DNA from 3 places in the Lysinibacillus sp. fkY74-1 genome. Region 2 is predicted to be linked to each of the others. Evidence: riboswitches for the same ligand, from Rfam matches in the RefSeq annotation. Region 2 holds a riboswitch; each other region holds the start of a gene.

Region 1 (7,622 bases), 1.8 Mb from region 2:
TGAATCAGAAAAATGTTGTCAGAGGGCATAAATATGTCACAAGAACAGGCAGGAAATAAAACTACTGAACAAATGAGGAATGAAATATGGCAAAAGTAAAAACAATTTGCTTACTATGCATCCTCCCTTTACTGTTAAGTGGCTGCTGGAGTAAGCGTGAATTAAATGAATTAGCCATTGTCGTAGCGCTTGGAATAGATAAAGTAGAGGACGAATTTGAAATTACTGTTCAAATCGTTGATCCTAGTGAGGTTTCAATGCGACAAGCTCCCACTCAGCGCACCCCAGTTATTAGCTATCATTCGAGGGGGGAAACAATTTTTGAGGCCATTCGTAAAATGACAACTATTGCTGCTCGGAAACCCTATTTTGCTCATTTACAAGTAGTTGTCTTAGGTGAAGACCTCGCCAAAGAAGGAATAAGTGATTCATTGGATTTGATTGCACGAGACCATGAGTTTAGAAAAGATTTCGATGTCATTATGTCTCATGAGGCTACAGCTAAGGAAGTGTTAAATGTTCTTACCCCTATCGAAAAAGTGCCTGCTAATAAAATATTAAATTCGCTCAAGGTTTCTGAAAAAGTTTGGGGCTCTACAATTGCTATTAATATAGACGAATTGGTCACGAGGCTCAACGAAAAGGATAATGGCGCATTGATTTCTGCCATTGAAATTCACGGGGACAAACGATTAGGTGCCGATAAAACAAACGTCCAACGTGTTAAAACTCCTGTGTTATTAAAATATGCAGGATTGGCTGTCTTTAAAGGAGATCGATACATTGGTTTACTTTCAGAGGGAGAAAGTAAAAGTATTAGCTTCCTCAGTGACAAAATACAAAGTACCATTGAAATCGTCAACTGTCCCAAACAAGGTACGCTGTCGACTGAGATTACGCAATCCTCCACAAAAGTAAAGGGGTCATTTCAAAATGGGAAACCGCAAATTGATGTCCAAATAGATGTGGAGCAAAATGTAGGTGAGGTCGAATGTAATATTAATCTCACAAAAAATAAAACGATGGATTATATCAATAAAAAAACAGCACAAGGCATCGATGAACGTATTGAAAAAACGTTAGAAAAAATTCAGCAGCAATACCAAGTGGATGTTTTAGGCTATGGGGATGCCCTTCATCGTGCAGATGCTAAACAATGGAAAAAAATCAAAAATGATTGGCCAACTATCTTTCCTGATCTTCCTGTCCATGTTCGTGTAAAAGTAACGACACAAGGCTTAGGGACAATGCAAAATTCATTATTAAAAAAGCCAAAGGAGGAATAGTAGCATGGTATTAGCGGTAGCTGTCTTCATTATTTCGGTCATTATTGCATTACTATTCATCCCAAAGCTCAAAAAGCAAAAGGAAACCAAGACCATTCTTGTTTTTTCTATTCTTTTACTAATTGGGACAGCACTTAATATAGGTATTGCCCTCAAAATAAATATCCCGAGCCCTTTAGATTTCGTAACTTTTATTTTTACACCCATTAAGGATTTTATCGTTTCACTCACAAAATAGTAGACACATCGACATGTATGGGAGGACAGTTAAATGGAAAAAGAAGTCATTAGTTCAAGACAATTTACAATCATTACGTCCCTCCTTTCTATCGGTACAGCCATTTTGATTATCCCTTCAACTATTGCAAGCTCCAGTAAGCAGGATGCATGGATTGCTGCAAGCATTGGCGTTGTTCTTAGTTTACTAGTGGTGAAATTATTTTTGACGTTAGGCAACCAAACACCCACACTGAATTTTATTGAGGCAAATGAAAAAATTTTCGGTCGCTTTTTTGGAAAAATTACAGTGATTGGTTTTCTGTCCCTTACCCTATTTTCGGGAGGAGAACTATTATACTTTATTGGCATTTTTATGAAAACTGAGGTAATGCCAGAAACACCCACACTGGCATTCGCCTTGTTGTTTAGCATTATTATTATGTATGCTGCCTATTTAGGCTTAGAGACCTTTGCTCGCTCAGCAGAAATACTTTTCCCTATGTTTATCTTAATTTTTATTTTCTTTATTATTTGTATTACTCCACAAATTAAGTTTGAAAATATACAACCAATTATGGAAGTATCCAAAACATCCATGTTCTATAGTATTATTCGCTTTATGAGCGTCTTTTCTTTTTCCCTAGTTATGTTATTAATGATTTACCCTGCCAGTGTGAATGTCCAGCAATCCTCAAAGAAAGGCTTTTACATAGGCACGATTCTCGGTGGATTTGTTTTAGTAACATTGATTACCCTTTGCATACTAGTATTAGGGGCAGCCAATACGGCTTCCCGAACTTTTCCTAGCTATGCTTTAGCACAGAGAATCTCGATCGGCAACTTTTTACAGCGTATTGAAATTATCATGGCTTTTATGTGGATTACATCTATTTTTATTCGAACCTTTATGTATTTCTATACAACGGTTGTGGGAATTGCACAAATTATGAAACTGAAGGATCACCGCCCACTTATCTTACCAATGGGTATTATTATGATTGGTCTTTCGCAAATTATTCATCCTGATATTGTCCATTCCGACAATTATAATAATGAAATTTGGCCTATCTATTCATTTATTTTTACCATTTTATTACCTATCCTGCTACTAATTGTTGCCGTCATACGTAATCGAAAATCACAAGGGAATGCGGCTGAAATGGCTAATCAGGAGCAAGTAACTGATGTGGGTGGTAATACGGATGTTAATCAAGGAAATCAACCTAATCCCGCTAATACGGATTCCCAACAGGATAATCAGATGAAACCTAATAATAGGGATGTCAATCAAGATAATCAGACTCACCATGCTACTACTGATTCCAACCAGGATAATCAGATGAAACCTAATAATAGGGATGCCAATCAAGATAATCCAACTAACGATGCTGCTAGTGATTCCAACCAGGATAATCAGATGAAACCTAATAATAGCGATGCCAATCAAGATAATCAGACTCACCATGCTGCTACAGATTCCAACCAAGATAATCAGATGAAACCTAATAATAGCGATGCCAATCAAGAAAATCAGACTCACCATGCTGCTACAGATTCCAACCAGGATAATCAGATGAAACCTAATAATAGGGATGCCAATCAAAATAATCCAACTAACAATGCTACTACTGATTCCAACCAGGATAATCAGATAAAACCTAATAATAGGGATGCCAATCAAAATAATCAGACTCACCATGCTACTACTGATTCCAACCAGGATAATCACAGTAAACCTGACAAAATGGATGCCAATCAAGATAATTCAACTAACGATGCTGCTACAGATTCCAACCAAGATAATCAGATGAAACCTAATAATATGGATGCCAATCAAGATAATCCAACTAACGATGCTGCTACAGATTCCAATCAGAACGATCAGGCTAAACCAGATATTACGGTTTCTGACAAGAAGAATTTAGAATAACAAAGTCTAATTCCTTCAGCTACTTAGCGAAGAAATTAGACTTTTTCATTGTTATTTAAATATGATATTCAATTTCGTCCACAAAGTCCCATTCATATGGTGTCTCTTGGTATACATAGTAGTTCAACCAGTTGGAGAACAATAAATGTGTATGGGCACGCCATGTATTCATCGGTTCCTTTTCTGGATCATCATTTGGGAAGTAGTTTACTGGAACGTTGATATCAATGCCCTTGGCAACATCGCGACTGTATTCATCAGCCAGTGTTGTCGCATCATATTCTAAATGACCTGTAATCATAATGTTTTTATTATCTTTAGATTGCACGATAAACACACCTGCATCCTCTGAATAGGATAATAAGCGTAAGTCTGGATGATTGCGAACCTCGTCAATCGAGACAGATGTATAGCGAGAATGAGGGGCTGTAAATAAATCACTAAAGCCTCGTACTAAATCCACTGTTAAATCAGTAATCACATGAGAATAAACGCCGGAGCATTTAGCAGAAAGCTCTATTTTTCCAATTCCATAATGATGATATAACGCAGCCTGTGCCCCCCAACATATATGTAGCACGGATGTCACATTCTTTTTAGACCAATCCATAATTTCAGCAATTTCCTGCCAATAGTTAACCTCTTCAAATGGCATTTTTTCTACAGGTGCCCCAGTAATAATCATACCATCATAACGTCGGTGACGAATTTGGTTAAACGTTGTGTAAAATAATTGTAAGTGAGATTTACTGACATTTTTAGATTCATGAGTAGCCGTGTTTAAAAAAGTAATATTGACCTGTAATGGTGTATTTCCTAGTAAACGTAATAATTGTAGCTCCGTTTTTTCTTTTTCGGGCATCAAATTTAAAATTAATATGTTTAATGGACGTATTTGCTGTGTTCTCGCACGATCCTCTTCCATCACGAAGATTTTCTCCTCACGTAAATGCTCCCCAGCAGGTAAATTTTTCGGAATATTAATTGGCATCTAGCATTCCCCTCTCTTTTTTGCTCCTTTTTCTAAAAAAATTAAAAATCCTCCACATTCCATATGAGATAGAATGAGAAGGATTTTTTTCACGTTCACTCTTATCTCTCAAAGGAAAAACCTTTGCTGGAATTAGCACCTTTCTAACATTTGTTAGAGGTTGCTGAAGCGTCATCGGGCCAAATCCCTCTGCTTCTCTTGATAAGATTATTTAATTATTTTGAATTGTAACATGGACTAGTTAGAATATCAATAATTCATAGAATATTTTGTTATTCCCATGCATGTTCTACATTCATTTGATAAACACTAAGCTTGCTGTATATGGTTATTCTACATGAAATTTTATGGTAAACATGCCGCTATTATGTTACCATATATCTTTAGTAATAGAGAGGAACGTGAATACTTTGATTAATATTGAATTTCCAAAACCAGATGTAGTTATTCGCCAACGCGAACAAGATGTAAAACCAGGTGATGTCCCAATTACACCATACTTTGGTTTCATCGACTTCCACAAAATCACACGTGATAAAGGCGGCATTTTCTTATTTTATAATGAAAAGAATGAGTTATTATTTGTCGGCAAAGCACGTAAAATTCGCCAACGCATAAAAAAACATTTTGAAGACAATGTATCTCCGATGAAAAACTATCGTGACGAGGTCTTCAAAATTGAAGTCTATGAAGTAGAAGATCCTATGGAACGTGAAATTTATGAAACGTATGCGATTAATACGTTCCGCTCCAAATACAATGTAGATAAAGTATTTTATTAATATCAATAAAAACCGAAATCTCTTTTTAGGGATTTCGGTTTTTTATTACAGCATGGTAATACGATCTATCGGCATGCTTTTGCCGTTAATATACAGTTCGATAATAGTCACCTCCGCGCTTTTGTTGATGGCATAGACATAGGGTAGAGCTTCTTTCTTTTGCTCGCTTCCTTCCTTGAAATGAATGACTAACCTATTTTCATTAGCTGCTACACTTGCTAGCACATTTCCTTTTGAAAACATGACAAGATAGTACGTCACGTCATCTTCATACAATAACTGAATTCTGTCTGTAGCTATAATATGTTGTTGGATATGGTCAGGAATAATTGTTAGCTCCTGAATCTTAGGAAAAACTGGCAGCGGTGCAGAATCACATCCACCCATCATTAATAAATAAAGTAATACTGGCAACATCCATTTTTTCAAGATGCTCCCCTTCCCTTATAACTACTCTAAGAAAAATGCTTTACGTTCTTTAGCAATCCAGTCCTCCAGTTCATTATCATCGCGTTTTACTAGTCTATTGATAAGAACATCATGCCAAATATAATCCTCTAGTAAATAAATATGCACAGGGTCATTCGTTATAAATGCGGTTTCTTGGTTGGATGGCGAGTGACCATAAATCATTTCTTGACCATCAACCGATAAAATAAACCAATGAGGTGTAGAAGTCTTTCTCGTATAGTGTGTGGCTCTGTGCATGTCTATAGATGCTAGATGTTCCTCGACATATAAAGTGATGCCATGCACCTCCACATGCTGAGATACCTCTTCAATATCCTCACGTAAGGTATCGTACATATCTTCCCACATCGATAGGATGACTTTTGTCTCTGCTTTCTTTAATAAGGTTTGACAATAATTAACGATCGTCTGCTTCCCTTTTAGCATTAATACTTTAGATTCCGCTTCCTGTTCTTTCATTTCTAGTTTTTCTAACTGATCACTAATCGATGTAAAATTTGATTGCCAGCGCTGTTGAATTTGCTGCAAAAACATCTCGACAGGAATAGAAGAATACGTCGTTTGATCCGCCGTTTCCTCTTTCAGTACGAATCCCTTTTCAACAAGACCATTTAATATGTCATAGATTCTAGCTCTTGGAATCCCAGAGTTTTTGCTAACTTGATAGGCACTGACATGACTATTTTGTACGAGTGCTGTATAGGCCTTTGCCTCATATTCTGTCAATCCCAGTTCTTTTAATTGGGCGATTAATTCATCCATATCATCCCTCCATATTTTTATTATAGGCTACTGTTGTGAACATTTGCCAATGAAAAAGTTAGGCTTTACAGCTTTAAATAAATTAGTTACTATTTCAGTAGTAACTAATTAAAATGAGGTGTAAGACATGGTTTTTGATGTGGATGTACATATTCTAATACTTTTAATTTCGTTTGGATTTCTGGCGGCATTTATCGATTCAGTCGTTGGAGGTGGCGGTTTAATTTCCTTACCAGCTCTATTGTTTGTTGGCCTAAATCCAGCCGCCGCTGTGGCAACCAATAAGTTAGCAGGCGCAATGGGCTCACTTACTTCGACCATTTCCTTTTACCGTTCTGGTCAGCTTGAAATTCGATCTGTGCTGAAATATTTCCCTCTCGCCTTCATTGGATCATTATGTGGTGCATGGACTGTTCATTTAATTAACCCAGCTCTACTAAAACCATTAATGCTTATCATGCTGGCAGCTGTTGGGATTTATACAATCTTTAAAAAAGATTGGGGCGCTGTCTCAACGGTAAAAAATCTGTCGAAAACCCACTTATTTTTATTTATGATGCTATTATTTGCTATTGGATTTTATGATGGGTTTCTTGGCCCAGGAACGGGCTCATTTTTAATCTTTAGCTTCTTGCTTGTTGGCTTTGATTTTTTAAAGGCGGCAGGAAATGCGAAATTTTTAAATCTAGCAAGTAATGTGGCAGGTGTTTGTATGTTTGCTTACCTAGGTCAAATCCATTATGTATATGGTTTAGTCATGGGGGTTGCTCAAATTGGAGGGGCTATGCTTGGCTCTCGTATGGCCATTCAAAAAGGAAGCAGCTTTGTCCGGACGCTTTTTATTATTGTGACAATGACACTCCTTGCAAAAAATGCCTACGATTATATGATTCATTAATAAAAAAACAACGCCACAGTCCAAAATTTGCGGCGTTGTTTTACATTATATGAGGAAGTGCTCGTCCTTAAATTTATGACTAGTAGCAAGACTTACGATTACAAAAATAATAAGGGAAGCTACAATTGGAATCGTAACGGTATGCATACCGAAGGCCGTAGGATAGAACCGGTCGATGAAAATATATAAAGCCATACCTGAAATCATGGACGCAATGGCGCCATATTTGTTTGCTTTCCTCCAGTATAATCCGAGAACTACCGTCCAAATAAAGACTGCCTCA
Region 2 (7,622 bases):
CGATTAAATGGTTAGATAGTACGCTTTGGAAAACAGTTCCTGCTGTAAAAAATGGACAAGTTTATATTGCTGATCGAACTTATTGGCAGTCTGGTGCCATTACTGCAAACCTACTAAAATATGATGATCTTGAGAAATGGTTCGTGAAATAATTTACAATAGAAAGCTCTTTAGGGGGCTTTCTTTGTGTTGTTTTCCAAATTTAAACTTTACTTAGGAGTGCGTGGACAATGGGTAATTTAATACAAATCTATCATTTACAAACTATTTCATATACTATTCTTTCAGCAGGTATGCAGTCATATAGCAATACATACTATTCTCTTTTCATCCTTATTAGTGGTAACGGAACACTTAAGACAAACCATGAAACTATCCACCTTATGAAAGGAAAATGTGTGATTATTCCACCTAATAGCCCTGTCGAAATTCACATTGCCGATGAGACACTCTGCTTTTACCAATTGACATTTAATACGATCTATCTTAGTGAAGCTCATTCTCCTACTAGTCTCTTTACAAGTGTTAGAGAACTACGTCTTCTTCCCTTCTCTCAATGCAATAGACTATTAGAAGCTATTTATCGGTGTCGTCAAACAAAAGATGAGCACACTGTTTTTGAGCAGCATGTTCGTTTCCAAGAATTGATATTATTTATTTTTGAGCAAAACCGAACGAAGCCTCTACAACAAAGTGATCGTCAATCTGTAGAGCAATCTATCCAATATTTGCACAACCACTTTGGAAAGGATTGGACTGTCGAACAGCTAGCAGAACTGGCAGGTGTACCAAAATGGAGTTACTCACGCATTTTTAAAGATATTACGGGACAAATACCTCTGTATTATTTAAATAGTATACGTATTGAAAAAGCCAAACAGTTATTAATGACAACGAATGATCGTTTATTTGAAATAAGTCAGTCTATTGGCTTTAATAATGAATACTATTTCAATCGTCGTTTTAAAGAGCATGTAGGTATTTCCCCAGGGCAATTCCGACGAAGTCAGAGCAATAATGTACGCGTATTCGCACCATTCTTAGAGGACTTCTTTGTAGCTTTAGGTATTACGCCCATTGCGCAATTCAGTCATTCCAAGTGGGGAAAACAAGACTATTTAGGTCTACAGGATGTGCCTGATATCGATGTACAGTATGGAAAAATGGAACACCTCTTTCACTATAAACCAACATTAATTATGTTAGATGCTGGTATAGAGCGTTGGGAAACCTGTCTTCATTTAAATAAGTTGGCCCCAATCTGTCACCTAAACAACCCTGGAGAGGACTGGCAATCGACTCTATTTAAAATTGCAGATTTAACAGGGAAAACCGCTATGATGCAAGATATTATTACGGAATATGAGGACAAGGTACAGAGGGCTCGAAAAATTCTAGGTAGATCCGTTTACGGACAAAGTGTGGCATTTCTTCGCATTTCAGCCATTGGCATTACACTGTATGCTGGCCCTGATTGCGGTTATACAGGGCCAATTCTATACCGTGACTTAGGCTTAACGCCTGATCCATTGGTGTGGAAAATACCGCTTAATCAGCGTAAAGCTCATCTGACTTCAAATCAGCTGCAACAACTAGACGCTGATCATTTGTTTATCACCTTCGACAAGCAACACTCCATTTATGAGAATGAAGAGCGTACTATTTTAACATCCTCTATGTGGAAAAACCTAAGGGCTGTTAAAAGAAACTGTGTCTATGAGGTGGATTTTTTAACGTGGATGAATTATGGAATCCTGTCACATAGCAAAAAAATAGATGATGTATTAAACGTTCTTGGCTAAAGAACAAAAGGGAAGCGCTCCATCGCTTCCTTTTTTAGTTTGTGTGGCATACCATTCAGCATAGTATATTAACACTTCAGTACAGGAATGGCGTTATTCAAACACCTAAAAAGATCATGATACATAAGATAAGATATCAGCTTCTGGCTAGGAGGAATTGATTTGTATTATAATCCTTATCCTTATTTTATTCACCCCTACCATTACCCGATACCATCGACAGACCATCAACTTGCAGCTAGAACCTTTTCACAACATTTAGCAATGCCGACTAGTAATAGTCCCTTTCCCCCTGTTGATACACAAAAATTAATATCTTCAGCTACGCGGATAAAGACGATTATGCAGCAGGCACAATTACTTACAGATAAAATTGATAGTTCTCAACAATTTGCACATGACTTAAAGAATGCTGCACAGCTTTCAAATAAAACAGAGGTCGAAAAATTAATTACATCCACAGGCATTACTACAAAATTTGAAACCAACTATACACCAGATAATTTTAGAATACAGCTTATGGATAGTGCCTGCTGTCGAGTAACGTTAATTTTGAATTGGTAAGTAAATTAATTTTAACCCTGTAATCCTATCAAAGTTGTAAACTATAAAAATATATGTTAAAGTATTTATACTATTATTTCTGAAAATTCTTATATCCTATTTCTTATCTAGAGAGACGGAGGGATCGGCCCGATGAAGTCTCAGCAACCAGCTCAAGCAGTATGGTGCTAATTCCTATTGGCAAAATTTAAGCCTGAAAGATGAGAAGACGCACTACCTATGTTTGATTCCGGGAGTCCTCTTCGATTGAGGACTCTTTTTTATTGACTACTACTTTTAGAAAGCAGGGAATTTAATGTCTAACGAACTTTTACAAGCATTGCACTTACTAAAATCAAAACAGTGGGTCGATTTGACACATACCTTCGGCCCAGACTCACCTCATTTTTTCATGTTTGAAGATGCTAAATTTGAAACATTATTCTCGCATGATGATGGATTTTTTGCACAGCAGTTTTCTTTTCCTGGACAATATGGAACACATATTGACCCACCCATTCACTTTGTAAGAGATACTCGATTTCTAGATGAATTAGCACTAAAGGAGCTTGTTCTTCCGCTTATCGTCATTGATAAATCACAGGAGGCTGCTAGTAATCATGACTTTACACTCAGTGTACAAGATATTCTAGAATTCGAGACACACTATGGACAGATTGAAGAAGGTACATTTGTGGCACTGCGAACAGATTGGAGTAAGCGTTGGCCAGATAAAGAGGCATTTAGTAATAAAGATGTCAATGGAGATAATCATCTTCCAGGTTGGGGCTTGGAGGCCTTACAATTTCTATTCAAGGAACGTAAAGTAAGTGCAATAGGTCATGAAACTTTTGATACTGATTCTGCCACTGATTTTCGTCAAAGTGGCCAATTGGTTGGTGAATATTTTGTCCTCAATCAAGACACTTATCAAATTGAGCTCATGACTAATTTAGACAAGCTACCTCCTAAAGGTGCTATTATTTTTAATATAGTACCCAAGCCTGAAAAAGCATCTGGATTCCCTGTACGTTCATTTGCCATATTGCCATAACAAAAAGTCGGTAGGAATCCTACTGACTTTTACTTTTGTACGTTTCTTTTTTTAAATAAATAATAAATAATTAACATGACTAGGACAAACAGCAAGATGACGTACATACTGTAATGAGATAAATAGTAACCGACGAATCGCCATTTCTCTCCTAGCACTTTTCCTAAGGTTATAAATGTAAAAGTCCATATAAATGCCCCTGTATAAGCAAAGAAAGCGAATTTCCTATATGGATAATTATTGATAGCGGCGATATAGGCTGTTAGATGGCGTACACCAGGAATAAAATAGCCAGCAATTAATAAAAAAGGCCCCACTTTCATAAACATTTTTTTAGTAAATTCAATTTTTTGCTCAGTTATATGAATCTTTGGCCCATATTTCTGCAAGAGCGGTAAGCCAAATCGACGGCCGATATAGTAGCTTAAAGTAATCCCCCCCATTGCGCCAATCAGAGCACTTACTAAAGCTGGGATATGTCCAAGGCTTTCTCGATAAACACTATAGCCTACATAAGTTAAAAATACTTCATCGGGAAGTGGCAACCCAACAATGCCTCCAATTAGGATCACGATGATGCCAAAATACCCGTAATGTTCAATTAGAGATTGCACATGCTGCGCCATTTTTCATCCCACCTAATACATTGTTCTATATACTCATAACTGTATACCAAAAGAGTCTCTCAAGCCTCCACTTTACTTCCTTTCCATATCGTTAAATAATGTGCAGCTTTCGTAAAGCAAAATCTATGCCGCCTTCAATGGATTTCTTTGTAACAAAATCTGCAACATTTTTTAGAGCTTGGCTCCCATTCCCCATAGCTACCCCAAGGCCAACCAGCTCTAGCATATCTATATCATTCTCTCCATCTCCAAAAGCTATGGCATCCTTAGCATTAATCTCAAAATAATCCAGTACAGCCTTTACGGCTATCGACTTGGACACATCTTGCTGTAAAACATTCACAATATAAGGATGCCATCGTTGCCGTAATATATTCGAAAATTGACGAGCTAATCTTTTTTCAGCCTGTTCATCAGCATAAAGGCACATAAGAAAAACCTCTTCATCCATAATGCTTTCTTTTCTAACTGGAAAATCACATAAAGACAATGTCTCTTGCATCGCGCTTAAGGCTAATGGATTTTGTATATCATTCATCGTAAGTTGTTCTGTAAAAAATGTTAAGGAATGCTGATGTTGCTGTGCAAAAGCTTGAACATTTTGAACAATGCCCTTCTCAATCGGAATTTTATGTATCACAACATCCTTGTGTTTCACATATGCCCCATTCGCCGTAATAAAGGTTTCAATCCCTAAATTTTTCAGCTCTTCACACATGGACAACGGTCTTCCTGTCGCAGCCACAAGATAGATTCCCTTTTCCTGTAATAGTCGAATAGCCTGCCTCGTACTTTCCTCCACAGCACCATTCTCATAATTGATTAGTGTACCATCCACATCAAAAAATACTATTTTATACGTCATCTGCTCCACCCTCTCATAGTAAACTTTTGAACTATACAATTCGAACCGTCCATTAAATAAATTGTACATAATTCGACAAACTTTTCGGTAACTATATAACTTACTTTAACTACACCGATAAATACTATTACAAGCACATTTCTAATGATATTTAACTAAAAAAACGAGTATTATTTTTAATTTTATAATTCCAAAGGAGTATACCAAAGAACACAGAATTGTTAAAATGGAAGATAATGAATTAAATACATTGAACGATTATTGATTATGTATAAATAGAACAAAAGAAATAATATTATTGAGCATGCAAAGGAGTTGATTCTTATGGCATTTAACATCTACTACTATGAAAGTAGCGTAGATTGTAAATTTTGCAAAAAGCATTTTACAACGTATAAAGTACGCCCAAATCGATATAAAATTATCGAGGAACAAACAGATTTCATGCCCGTCTATGATGGTCTTAACCCTTTGCTGTATGAAGTTGCCGTGTGCCCACATTGTGGCTTTGCCTTCCATAAATCCATGACACGTACATACGGACCTTTCATGCAGCTTATAGATGAACTATACATTAAAGAGCTACAGAAACCTATGAGTATCTGTCAAGAGCGTACAATCGATGATGCCATTATAAGCTTTAAGCTTGCTTACTTAGTATCTCGCGCATCAATGGAAGAATCGCTTTTGATGGCTAATTTCGCCTTAAAAATTGCCTGGTTATATCGTATAAAAAACGATGAAGAATCAGAAAAACGCTACCTTTTTGCCGCTAGAGATTTTTACAGTAAATCATTTGCTTCTAATCAGGAAGGTGGAGAGCGAATTCAATTTTTACATGCCGAGCTAAGCCTCCGACTTGGTGATATGACAGAAGCTAAAAAAGGATTTTCAAGGTTAATTGCTGATAGGAACGTCTCGCCAAAATATCGAAAGCTAGCACGTAATCGTTGGGAAAATTATAAATATGATGAACAACCTATAACAGTTAATGAAAGCATTCATTGATGTATCGAGGAGATGACTAGTTATGTTGCTATTTCAAAAAAAGATAGATGTGAGAGAAGAGGATATCTTTTCAGAGCTACATCACTTTTTATTAAGAAAAAATAATCGTTATTTAACAAACGAAGAGGTCGTGACTTTGACAGGTGTATCATCTGAGCTACTGTACAAATGGGTCAAAGCCGGAAAATTAAAAAATTCCATTTTCCCAAATTTAGGAGCACCTTGTGAAAGATGTGGACAAATTACTCAAGCGAAAATTTGCGTGAGCTGCTCCTCCTCTATTATTGGCACCCTAAATCAAGAGGAAAAGGATCGGGCATGGTTTAACCAAATTCAACGTAACCATGTTAGAGCTAGTACGTATCATTATAAATAGCTATTGAGCATCCCCATTTGTATTTCTTGCCTTACAAATGGAGATGCTTTCTTTTTTATAATCAGTCCAAATTTAAACAAAATTTAAACAAACTTCTCCTATGCTTTAAACTTAGCCCCTTATACTTAGGAGATTAACATAAAGAAAAGGGCTGATTCTTAATGAAAAGTTATAGAAAATGGAAAGCTTTATTAAACACAGCACTGACAGGCTTAATCGTATTTAGTGGTATAGCAAGTGCTTCAGCGGCTACCCCTGCGTTAAAGGAGCAGGAAAAATACGGAGTGGTTCAACAGGCTAGAACTACTACTGAAACATTAGAGGATTGGAAAAAATGGATGAATGATCATGCTTACAGCTTGACTTCCATTGAGCCAGAGCCAGCTAGTTCGCAAAAAATCCCTTCTAATAAATTCGAGGATTTAGAGATGCTCAAGCCGATATTACACGATAAACGCATTGTTTTTTTAGGAGAAAGCTCTCATGGAGTGGCACAGTTTAATCTCGTTAAAACACGTTTAATACAATTTTTACATCAAGAAATGGGTTACAATGTTTTAGCCTTTGAAAGTGGTCTTGGCGATGTCATGAATGCCCAAGGAAAAATTGACAAACAAGCTGCTCAACAAACAATGAAGGATGCTATTTTTGGAGTATGGTGGACAAAAGAAACTTTACCTCTTTTTGAATATGCAAAAACAACTCAAGCTACAGAGAAGCCTCTTGTTCTAGCAGGCTTTGATATTCAACAGCAAGGGGCATTTACAAATGGGGATTGGTTGCAAACCCCACAATTGGCTAAGCAGTTTAGGGATGCGGAGAAGCAACTCGCGGAGTGGAGCTCTAGCAAAGATCTAAAAGGCTACCAGAAAGAAAAAACAGCTATTATCAACGTATATAAACAAGTAAAATCTCAAGTTCAACAGAAAGAAAAAGAGCTTCAAAAGGTTTATCCGAATGAACTTCAAATAGTAAAATTGATGGAGCGCACTTTAGCAGACCGTATCCGTTTGGCAGACGAATATGTAGAGCTAACAATTCAGTCCAACATCGAGATGGAGCAAAATAAATATGATTCATTTTTAAAAACAATGGAGTGGCGTGATCAGGCAATGATGGAGAACTTACTTTGGCTAGCTGAGGAAGTTTGTCCAACCGAAAAGTTTATCGTTTGGGCGCATAATGACCATATTCGCAAGGCACAATCAGACGTAATGGGCTCCCCATATCCAGTTAAATTAATGGGTGAACGTTTACCGGATATCTACAAAAAATACAGCTATGTAATAGGTCTATATATGACAAGCGGAGAGACTGCCAATAATATGGGCGAGACGATGGCCGTTTT
Region 3 (7,622 bases), 630 kb from region 2:
AATTTTAAATGTCGCAGTAATCCCATCCATATTGGGCATCATTATATCTAAAATGATTAAATGTACTTCATTATTTTCTAGCTTGTCTAATGCTTCTAAGCCGTCTGCAGCTTTAATAACATTGTAGCCTTCATTTTTCAAATAAATTTCTATACCATCACGAATATCTTGATCGTCGTCTGTAACAAGAACTGTTAGTTTCGTCATGATAGACACCTCGCTCTCAAATATAAGTGTACCTTTCAAATCTTAAAAACCAGCTAGTAAAAAAATGAAGAATTTCTTAAGGTTTCAGCTTATTATGAAGCCTGCTTTGCCTCCCACCTATTGTCAATACAACAATGCCGCCTAATAGCATTGCTACACCTAACCAGGACAATCCACTGAATTGTTCCCCAACTAGAAAAACGCCAAGAATTGCGGCTGTCAATGGCTCAGCTAACGATAGAGTGACAGCTGTTGATGAATTTATTTTTTGCAAACCGTTCAAGAACAATAAATAAGCTACACTTGTACACATAATTCCCATAAATAATATCGTCCATAGATTTTGCATATTTTCTAACCAGGTAAACCCATTAGAGAGTGAAAAAGGGAATAAAAATAAAGTACAAAGGGAAAATGTCATAGCAACTGCTGGTAACGCATCTTCCTGCGCCATTAATTTCTTGCTAATATTTGTATAAAACGCAAAAGATAACCCTGCACAAAGCGCTAAACCAAAGCCACTCGCTTGTACAGTTTCTTCTCCATTATTAATAAATAATAAAAAACAGCCGATGATTGCCATCAATGTAGCTAGGCCCCAAATACCAGACGGTCGATTTTTCCATATCAACCATTCAATAATGCCTGAAAATACTGGTGCACTTCCAATGGTCGCAACAGTTCCAACCGCTACACCTGTTAGACGAATAGATGAAAAGAAAAGACCTTGGAAAAGAGCAATACTTGCCGCAGCTAAAATCGTCCATTTCCATGACCAATTTAGGAAATTAATTTTACGGAAAATAATTGTAATAGCTAAGAGGAGCCCACCACCAATGGCAGAACGAATAGTGGCGACTGCAATCGGAGATACATTATTATCTAAAAATGTTTGGGCAGTTCCTGTCATTCCCCATAAAATAGCTGCTAACAATACAAACAATGGATTTAACATGTAGACCCCTCCGCCTTATTCCTTCTTCCATACTTATCATACATATTTATCCAAAATCAAACAATTAACATTTTTACTATTTTCATTCTCCAAGTATGCATTCGGTTAAATGGACGTTATAATAAATACAGTTAAAGGAGCGATTGTATGTACAAAACAATTGAAGAAACAGCTATTGAACTAGGTATGTCTAAGGAACAGATATTACGCCTAGTCTATGAGGGACGCATCCGTTCCGTTTTCGATGGAAATATGATTCTCATAAATAGTGGGCAATTTAGTACGTATTTTAATCAATTGGAGCGTATTAAAGAGGAAATCGAAATATGGAGATCTACTCCCATACCAGAGGATATTGACGTAAAAGACGAGGATTAAAAAGCCCACCATTCAAACAATAGAATATTGTTGAATGGCGGGTTAACTTTATAAAACAATAATTATTAAATCGTTACAACAAACCCTGCCCTTTTCCCGATGATTTCAGCATAATCTTCTACCATCACACTTGCTGTTGGGTACATTCCAGCACCAGGACCTACTAGGGTTAAAGTGCCAATATAATTAGTTTCTAGTGCAACTGCATTGAACACATCATCGACTGGATAAAGTGGATGTTCTTTATCAACCAGTTGTGGACCAACCTTTGCTACAATTTTCCCACTAGCTAGTTTTTCTACCTCAGCTACATGACGGTAACGTAGACCCTTTTCACATGCTTCATGAACTTGCGAAGCTGATATACTATCTATGCCAATCACTTCTACATCCGCCCAATCAGGTTGTTCTCCAAATGCCAAGGCACTTAAAATCATTAACTTTTTAAAGGCATCTTGACCAGAAATATCATTATACGGATCTGCCTCTGCATAACCTAAACTTTGTGCTTCTTTTAAAGCTGTTTCAAATGACCAGCCCTCAGCTCGCATTTTGGTTAAAATATAATTACACGTACCATTTAAAACACCTTGTATACGACTTACGTCATTAACAAGTAATATATTTTTCATAGTTTTAATAACAGGTACTCCTCCAGCAGTTGTAGCCTCAAAACCTACAAAAACACCATTTGCTTTTGCAAGCTCTTGTAACTCTAATCCACGCTTTGCAAACATGACTTTGTTGGCAGTAATAACATGGCATTTATGCTCTACTGCTCGCTTTAAATAGCTATACGCAGGCTCTTCGTTCACAATTGCTTCGAATATTACTTGCATACCTGGTTCAGCCAAAACATCATCCATGCTTGTAGTCATTAAATGTGCTGTGCCTGGGACACGTTCGCGACTAGCATCTGTTACTAAAATCTTCGCTACTTCCAACTCAATACCTAATTTATTTTTAAGGTCTTCTCGCTTTTCCTTTAATATATGATAGATCCCTTGACCTACCGTTCCAAATCCTAAAATCGCTGCCTTTATAGTTGCCATTCTTATTATTCCCTCCAACTTACATTCCGCAGTTTCATCAAGCCAATCTCTCCATGGGGTTGTGTCAAATTGATTGACACCAACCGCAGGCCTTAGCCACCCCTTATTTTTGGGGTAAATTTTGTTATTCAGTACATGTTAGAACAAATACAAATTCAAATAATTCGAAATTTAACTTAAAGAAAATTGTAACGTATATATATACTTTACACAAGAAAAATCTTTCTAGGAAGGACATTTGTTTTCCCTAGACGTGCAAAGGAAATCGTTTTCATTCCCTTTACTATACGTTTTTTAAGTTTTTCGATAAGATTTGAACAAATATTGACTCTTTGCATTCAAATTATGATGTCTTTCTTCTATTATATATGTATGTTCAGACACCCATAAACCAGCTAAATAATCAAACCGCTATAAAAAAAGCTCATTCCCTGTAGCAGCAGAGAATGAGCTTAAATATATGAGGGATTTTTTAGCTCGCTTTTGAAAGCAATTGATAACGATATTGTTTTAAAGCTTGTTGAACAATACAAATTTCTTCTTCTGTAAAATTTGGTATTGCATACGTACGTTCCACTAATTGAAATGTACCATATTTCAAATAAAATTCTGTTGCTGGAAGCTGGATGTGGCTCACACCATACTTCTCATATGTCTCATAAACTTCCTTAACCATAAAGCCATTATCATCTGTGCATACCTGTTCCTGATACGCTGAATGACCAAAAATTTGTTGCCATTTACGTTCTACTAATGTAAGGATGTGTTGAATGGATTGGTTGTTGACAAATACATGGCCTTCATTTAGTTCATAAATTAAATAAGATGCAATGTTTTGCGCACTATAGACATTACCCATTTTAAACACTCCTTTATCATTAGTTTTTTGAAGAGTAGCCACTGGCTATGTAACTACTCTCCTATCTATTCAAAAGTGGGGGAGCACTTATGAAAACAGTTACCTTTTCCAAGAGGTTTTTCCGTACACTTAACTTATTTCCAAGTATATAACAAGGTTTTAACAAAGTCAATAATGCATATAAAAATACTCGGTATTATTTTTTGAAAGGTTCTGACAATGAACGGGTGCAATAATTGGTGGATGTAGCAACGTTTAACATATACCAAATGAGGCTATTCGAATGAGAAAATACGTAAACGCTACAACATTCACCGCTCTATTCTATATTAAGCTTCTATTGTTTGTTCAGCTACTGCTGTTGCCTGAGTAATAGCCTGCTCTAAATCTGCAATGATGTCCTCCACTGCCTCTAAACCGATCGATAGGCGAATGAGCGATTCGGTTACACCAGCTTGAATTAGTTCATCTGCTGATAATTGTTGATGCGTAGTAGATGCTGGATGGATAATTAGCGACTTAGCATCACCTACATTTGCCACATGTGAAAACAGCTTTACATGATCAATAAGCTTTCGTCCTGCTTCACGTCCACCTTTAATGCCAAAGGTAAGCACTGAACCGAAGCCATTTTTTAAATATTTTTTCGCCAACTCATGTGTTGGAAAATCTTCAAGGCCATTATAATTTACATACTCCACAGATGGGTGGTTGCGTAAATATTCAGCTACAGCTAAAGCATTTTCATTATGTTTAGGGATACGCAAATGAAGCGTCTCTAAACCTTGTAATAGATTGAAAGCTGCATCTGCACTTAATGTTGGGCCAAAATCACGTAACAACTGTACACGTAGCTTTGTAGCAAAAGCTGCAGAGGCTGTATCGATTCCATAGCGTAAACCATGGTAAGAAGCGTCCGGCTCTGTAAAGCCTGGGAATCGACCACTAGTCCAATCAAACTTACCAGCGTCTACAACAACACCACCTAAAGTTGTACCATGACCACCTATCCATTTAGTTGCTGAGTGAACTACCACATCTGCACCATAATCAATAGGTGTGGAACCATAAGGAGAAGCAAATGTACTATCAATAATTAATGGCAAGCTGTGGTCATGTGCTATCTTAGCTACTGCTTCAATATCTAAAACCTTTAAGCTTGGATTACCGTAAACTTCAGCGAAGACAGCTTTTGTTTTATCGGTAATGGCAGCCTTAAAATTTTCTGGGTTTGTTTCATCTACAAAAATCGTTTTAATACCATAGTTTGGTAATGTATTAGCGAATAAATTATACGTACCACCATATAAAGAACTAGCAGCTACAATTTCATCACCTGCTCTAGCTAAATTTAAAATAGAAAATGCAATAGCTGCTGCACCAGATGAAAGTGCTACTGCTGCTGTTCCACCTTCTAGTAAAGCCACACGCTTTTCAAAAACATCCACTGTCGGATTCGTAATTCGTGTGTAAATGTTTCCAGCTTCCTCTAAGGCAAAAAGACGTTGCGCATGAGCAGTGTCTTTAAAAACGAAAGCAGTTGAACGGTAGACAGGAACTGTTCTAGAACCTGTCACAGGGTCTGGCTCTTGACCACCATGTAACAGCAGTGTTTCTGGTTTAAAATTTGTCATTGTGTACCTCCATTTGGTTATTTTTTTTACGATGGTACCGGAGATGAGGAGGATTTTTCTGTAGAAAACAAAAACCCTCTTCAGCTAAGAAGAGGGTTGCGGTTGCAAGTTTTCCTCCCCTTATCTGCCAGATCCAAGTAAGAATCTGTAGGAATTAGCACCTTAGTAAGTTCATCACCTACTGGTTGCCGGGCATCATAGGGCCTATCCCTCCGCCGCTCTTGATAAGAGTATGAGATTCAATTTCCATCGTTGTTACAAAGTATAAGCATAGAGTTTTTTTCTGTCAACATCTAAATTTTATTTTTTCCGAAACTTCTGTCTGCTCTTTTACGTAATATGAACGCATACACTATTTTAGAAAAAAATTTGAAAGGAGTATTTTTATGGTAAAAGCCGTGATCTTTTTTCTAGTTGTTGGCTACTTGATTGGCTGTATTCACGGCTCTAAAGTGGCACAATTTTTATCCGGGGTTGATTTAAAAAAAGCTGGCCATGGCAATGCTGGTGCCTCTAATGCTACGCTTTCACTCGGCTGGAAATATGGCGTTTTAGTAGCTCTTATCGATATTGGAAAAGGCGTCGTAGCCATCGTCGGTGCACATTTTTATTTAGCAGATGCAACACATTTAACAGCAGAACAAATATGGCTCCTCACCTACTTGATAGCTGCAGGGGTTATTTTGGGGCATAATTTCCCTTTTTATATGGGCTTCAACGGTGGAAAAGGAACTGCCTCCATCATTGGAATTTTACTTGCGGTTGATTGGAAGATTGGTTTATTTGCACTTATTCTATTTGTTATTTTATCTTTCGCAACGAACTATTTAATTGTTGGTGTATTAGAGTTTTACCTCGTTTTTTGTACCGCTACTTATTTATGGATTCCTGGATTAGGCCCAACCATTATTGCCATTCTACTTTTTGGTATTGCTATTATTTTGCACTTTGAAAATATTAAACGTTTAACCAATGGAACAGAGCCTAAAGTTACTTCTGCCTTCAAGAAAAAGAAATAGTATTTCCCGAGAGAGATTTGTATTTTTTATGACCACAAATTTTCTCTTTAATTACTATTAAAGCTGTAAACTGACATATTTTTCTTCCTTTCATTCTATATAATAAATGGATGAATTCTTATCTTAAAAAAACATTTTGTTGACCGATGTTAAGGATAATAACCGTCATTTTTACGTAGACGTAGAAGGGATGAGAAAATATGTCTTCACCTAAACAAGCAGCAACGAAGCGTAATCTAAAGCCTTTATGGATTGGGTTGGCTTTTGCTTTATTAATTATTATTATTTTTTTACCTAATAACGGTGAGTTACCTGTAGCTGGGCAGCGCGCTTTAGCCATCTTAGCTTTCGCGGTCATCCTTTGGGTAACTGAGGCCGTTTCATATCCTGTTAGCTCTGCAATGATTATTGCACTCGTCACCGTTTTACTAGGTCTTGCACCCTCCATGGATGATCCCACAGCACAACTAGGTACCGCTAGCGCCTTAAAACTATCATTAAGTGGTTTTAGTAATTCTGCTGTCGCCCTAGTAGCAGCTGCTCTTTTTCTAGCAGCAGCTATGCAAATTACCAATTTGCATAAACGACTTGCTCTCTGGATTCTTTCACTTGTAGGAACAAAAACAAAAGCTATTGTTTTCGGTGCTATATTAGTTTCCATTGCCCTTGCATTTTTTGTTCCTTCAGCTACTGCACGTGCTGGCGCAGTAGTCCCTATACTTCTTGGAATGGTCGCAGCATTTGGTTTACCGCGTGATAGTCGACTTGCTGCTTTGCTTGTTATTACTTCTGTACAAGCCGTTTCCATTTGGAATATCGGTATTAAAACTGCGGCAGCGCAAAATATGGTTGCTTTAAATTTCATCCAAGAGCAATTTAATGTAAATATTTCATGGGGTGCTTGGTTACTTTATGCTGCCCCATTCTCGATTATTATGTCAGTAGCCTTATTTTTCATTATGATTACGCTTATTAAGCCTGAGACGAGCAATATTGATGGTGGTAAAGAAGTCATCAAGAAACAGCTTGCTGAGCTTGGACCATTAAAAGCACCTGAAATTCGATTGATCATTACATCATTAATTTTACTATTTTTCTGGGCTACGGAAGGCAAGCTCCATCCATTTGATACAACAACGGTTACAATTATCGCCATTGCTGTTCTACTAATGCCTAAAATCGGCGTTTATTCGTGGAAGGAAGTTGAACCTCATATTCCTTGGGGAACAATCATTGTCTTTGCAGTTGGTATTATGCTCGGAACTATTTTACTGAATACAAAAGGTGCATCATGGTTATCAGATAAAGTTTTTGGTTCACTCGGTCTAGATACAATGCCAATTCTTGCTACCATTGCTATCGTAACATTATTTAATATTCTTATTCATTTAGGTTTTGCCAGTGCAACAAGCCTAGCCTCTGCACTTATACCTGTGTTTATCGTGTTAGCTTCCACATTAACTGCTAATGTAGATCAGGTTGGTTTTGTTATCGTCCAACAATTTGTTATTAGCTTTG

What was found. Region 2 has a riboswitch for S-adenosylmethionine ahead of ACE1MS_RS21305 (cyclase family protein). Riboswitches for the same ligand answer to the same signal wherever they lie in the genome.
Region 1: another riboswitch for S-adenosylmethionine. It lies ahead of metA (homoserine O-acetyltransferase MetA); the one in region 2 lies ahead of ACE1MS_RS21305 (cyclase family protein).
Region 3: another riboswitch for S-adenosylmethionine. It lies ahead of ACE1MS_RS01730 (O-acetylhomoserine aminocarboxypropyltransferase/cysteine synthase family protein); the one in region 2 lies ahead of ACE1MS_RS21305 (cyclase family protein).

Annotation. Positions count from the first base shown of each region.
Region 1 is NZ_CP170173.1:2,479,106-2,486,727, forward strand. Features, by position in the region: gene ACE1MS_RS12025 (spore germination protein) at 1-59, shown strand, start outside; gene ACE1MS_RS12030 (Ger(x)C family spore germination protein) at 87-1,286, shown strand; gene ACE1MS_RS12035 (hypothetical protein) at 1,291-1,524, shown strand; gene ACE1MS_RS12040 (endospore germination permease) at 1,558-3,435, shown strand; gene metA (homoserine O-acetyltransferase MetA) at 3,491-4,426, opposite strand; SAM riboswitch class I at 4,525-4,634, opposite strand; gene ACE1MS_RS12050 (nucleotide excision repair endonuclease) at 4,837-5,208, shown strand; gene ACE1MS_RS12055 (hypothetical protein) at 5,254-5,637, opposite strand; gene ACE1MS_RS12060 (TrmB family transcriptional regulator) at 5,659-6,441, opposite strand; gene ACE1MS_RS12065 (TSUP family transporter) at 6,569-7,339, shown strand; gene panF (sodium/pantothenate symporter) at 7,385-7,622, opposite strand, start outside.
Region 2 is NZ_CP170173.1:4,302,566-4,310,187, forward strand. Features, by position in the region: gene ACE1MS_RS21290 (ABC transporter substrate-binding protein) at 1-152, shown strand, start outside; gene ACE1MS_RS21295 (AraC family transcriptional regulator) at 231-1,802, shown strand; gene ACE1MS_RS21300 (hypothetical protein) at 1,965-2,366, shown strand; SAM riboswitch class I at 2,467-2,573, shown strand; gene ACE1MS_RS21305 (cyclase family protein) at 2,662-3,399, shown strand; gene ACE1MS_RS21310 (DedA family protein) at 3,429-4,025, opposite strand; gene ACE1MS_RS21315 (Cof-type HAD-IIB family hydrolase) at 4,117-4,890, opposite strand; gene ACE1MS_RS21320 (DUF2225 domain-containing protein) at 5,215-5,898, shown strand; gene ACE1MS_RS21325 (hypothetical protein) at 5,921-6,274, shown strand; gene ACE1MS_RS21330 (erythromycin esterase family protein) at 6,436-7,622, shown strand, end outside.
Region 3 is NZ_CP170173.1:347,158-354,779, reverse strand. Features, by position in the region: gene ACE1MS_RS01755 (response regulator transcription factor) at 1-207, opposite strand, end outside; gene ACE1MS_RS01750 (DMT family transporter) at 284-1,162, opposite strand; gene ACE1MS_RS01745 (hypothetical protein) at 1,310-1,540, shown strand; gene ACE1MS_RS01740 (homoserine dehydrogenase) at 1,606-2,592, opposite strand; gene ACE1MS_RS01735 (hypothetical protein) at 3,065-3,451, opposite strand; gene ACE1MS_RS01730 (O-acetylhomoserine aminocarboxypropyltransferase/cysteine synthase family protein) at 3,781-5,085, opposite strand; SAM riboswitch class I at 5,203-5,316, opposite strand; gene ACE1MS_RS01725 (glycerol-3-phosphate acyltransferase) at 5,472-6,104, shown strand; gene ACE1MS_RS01720 (DASS family sodium-coupled anion symporter) at 6,305-7,622, shown strand, end outside.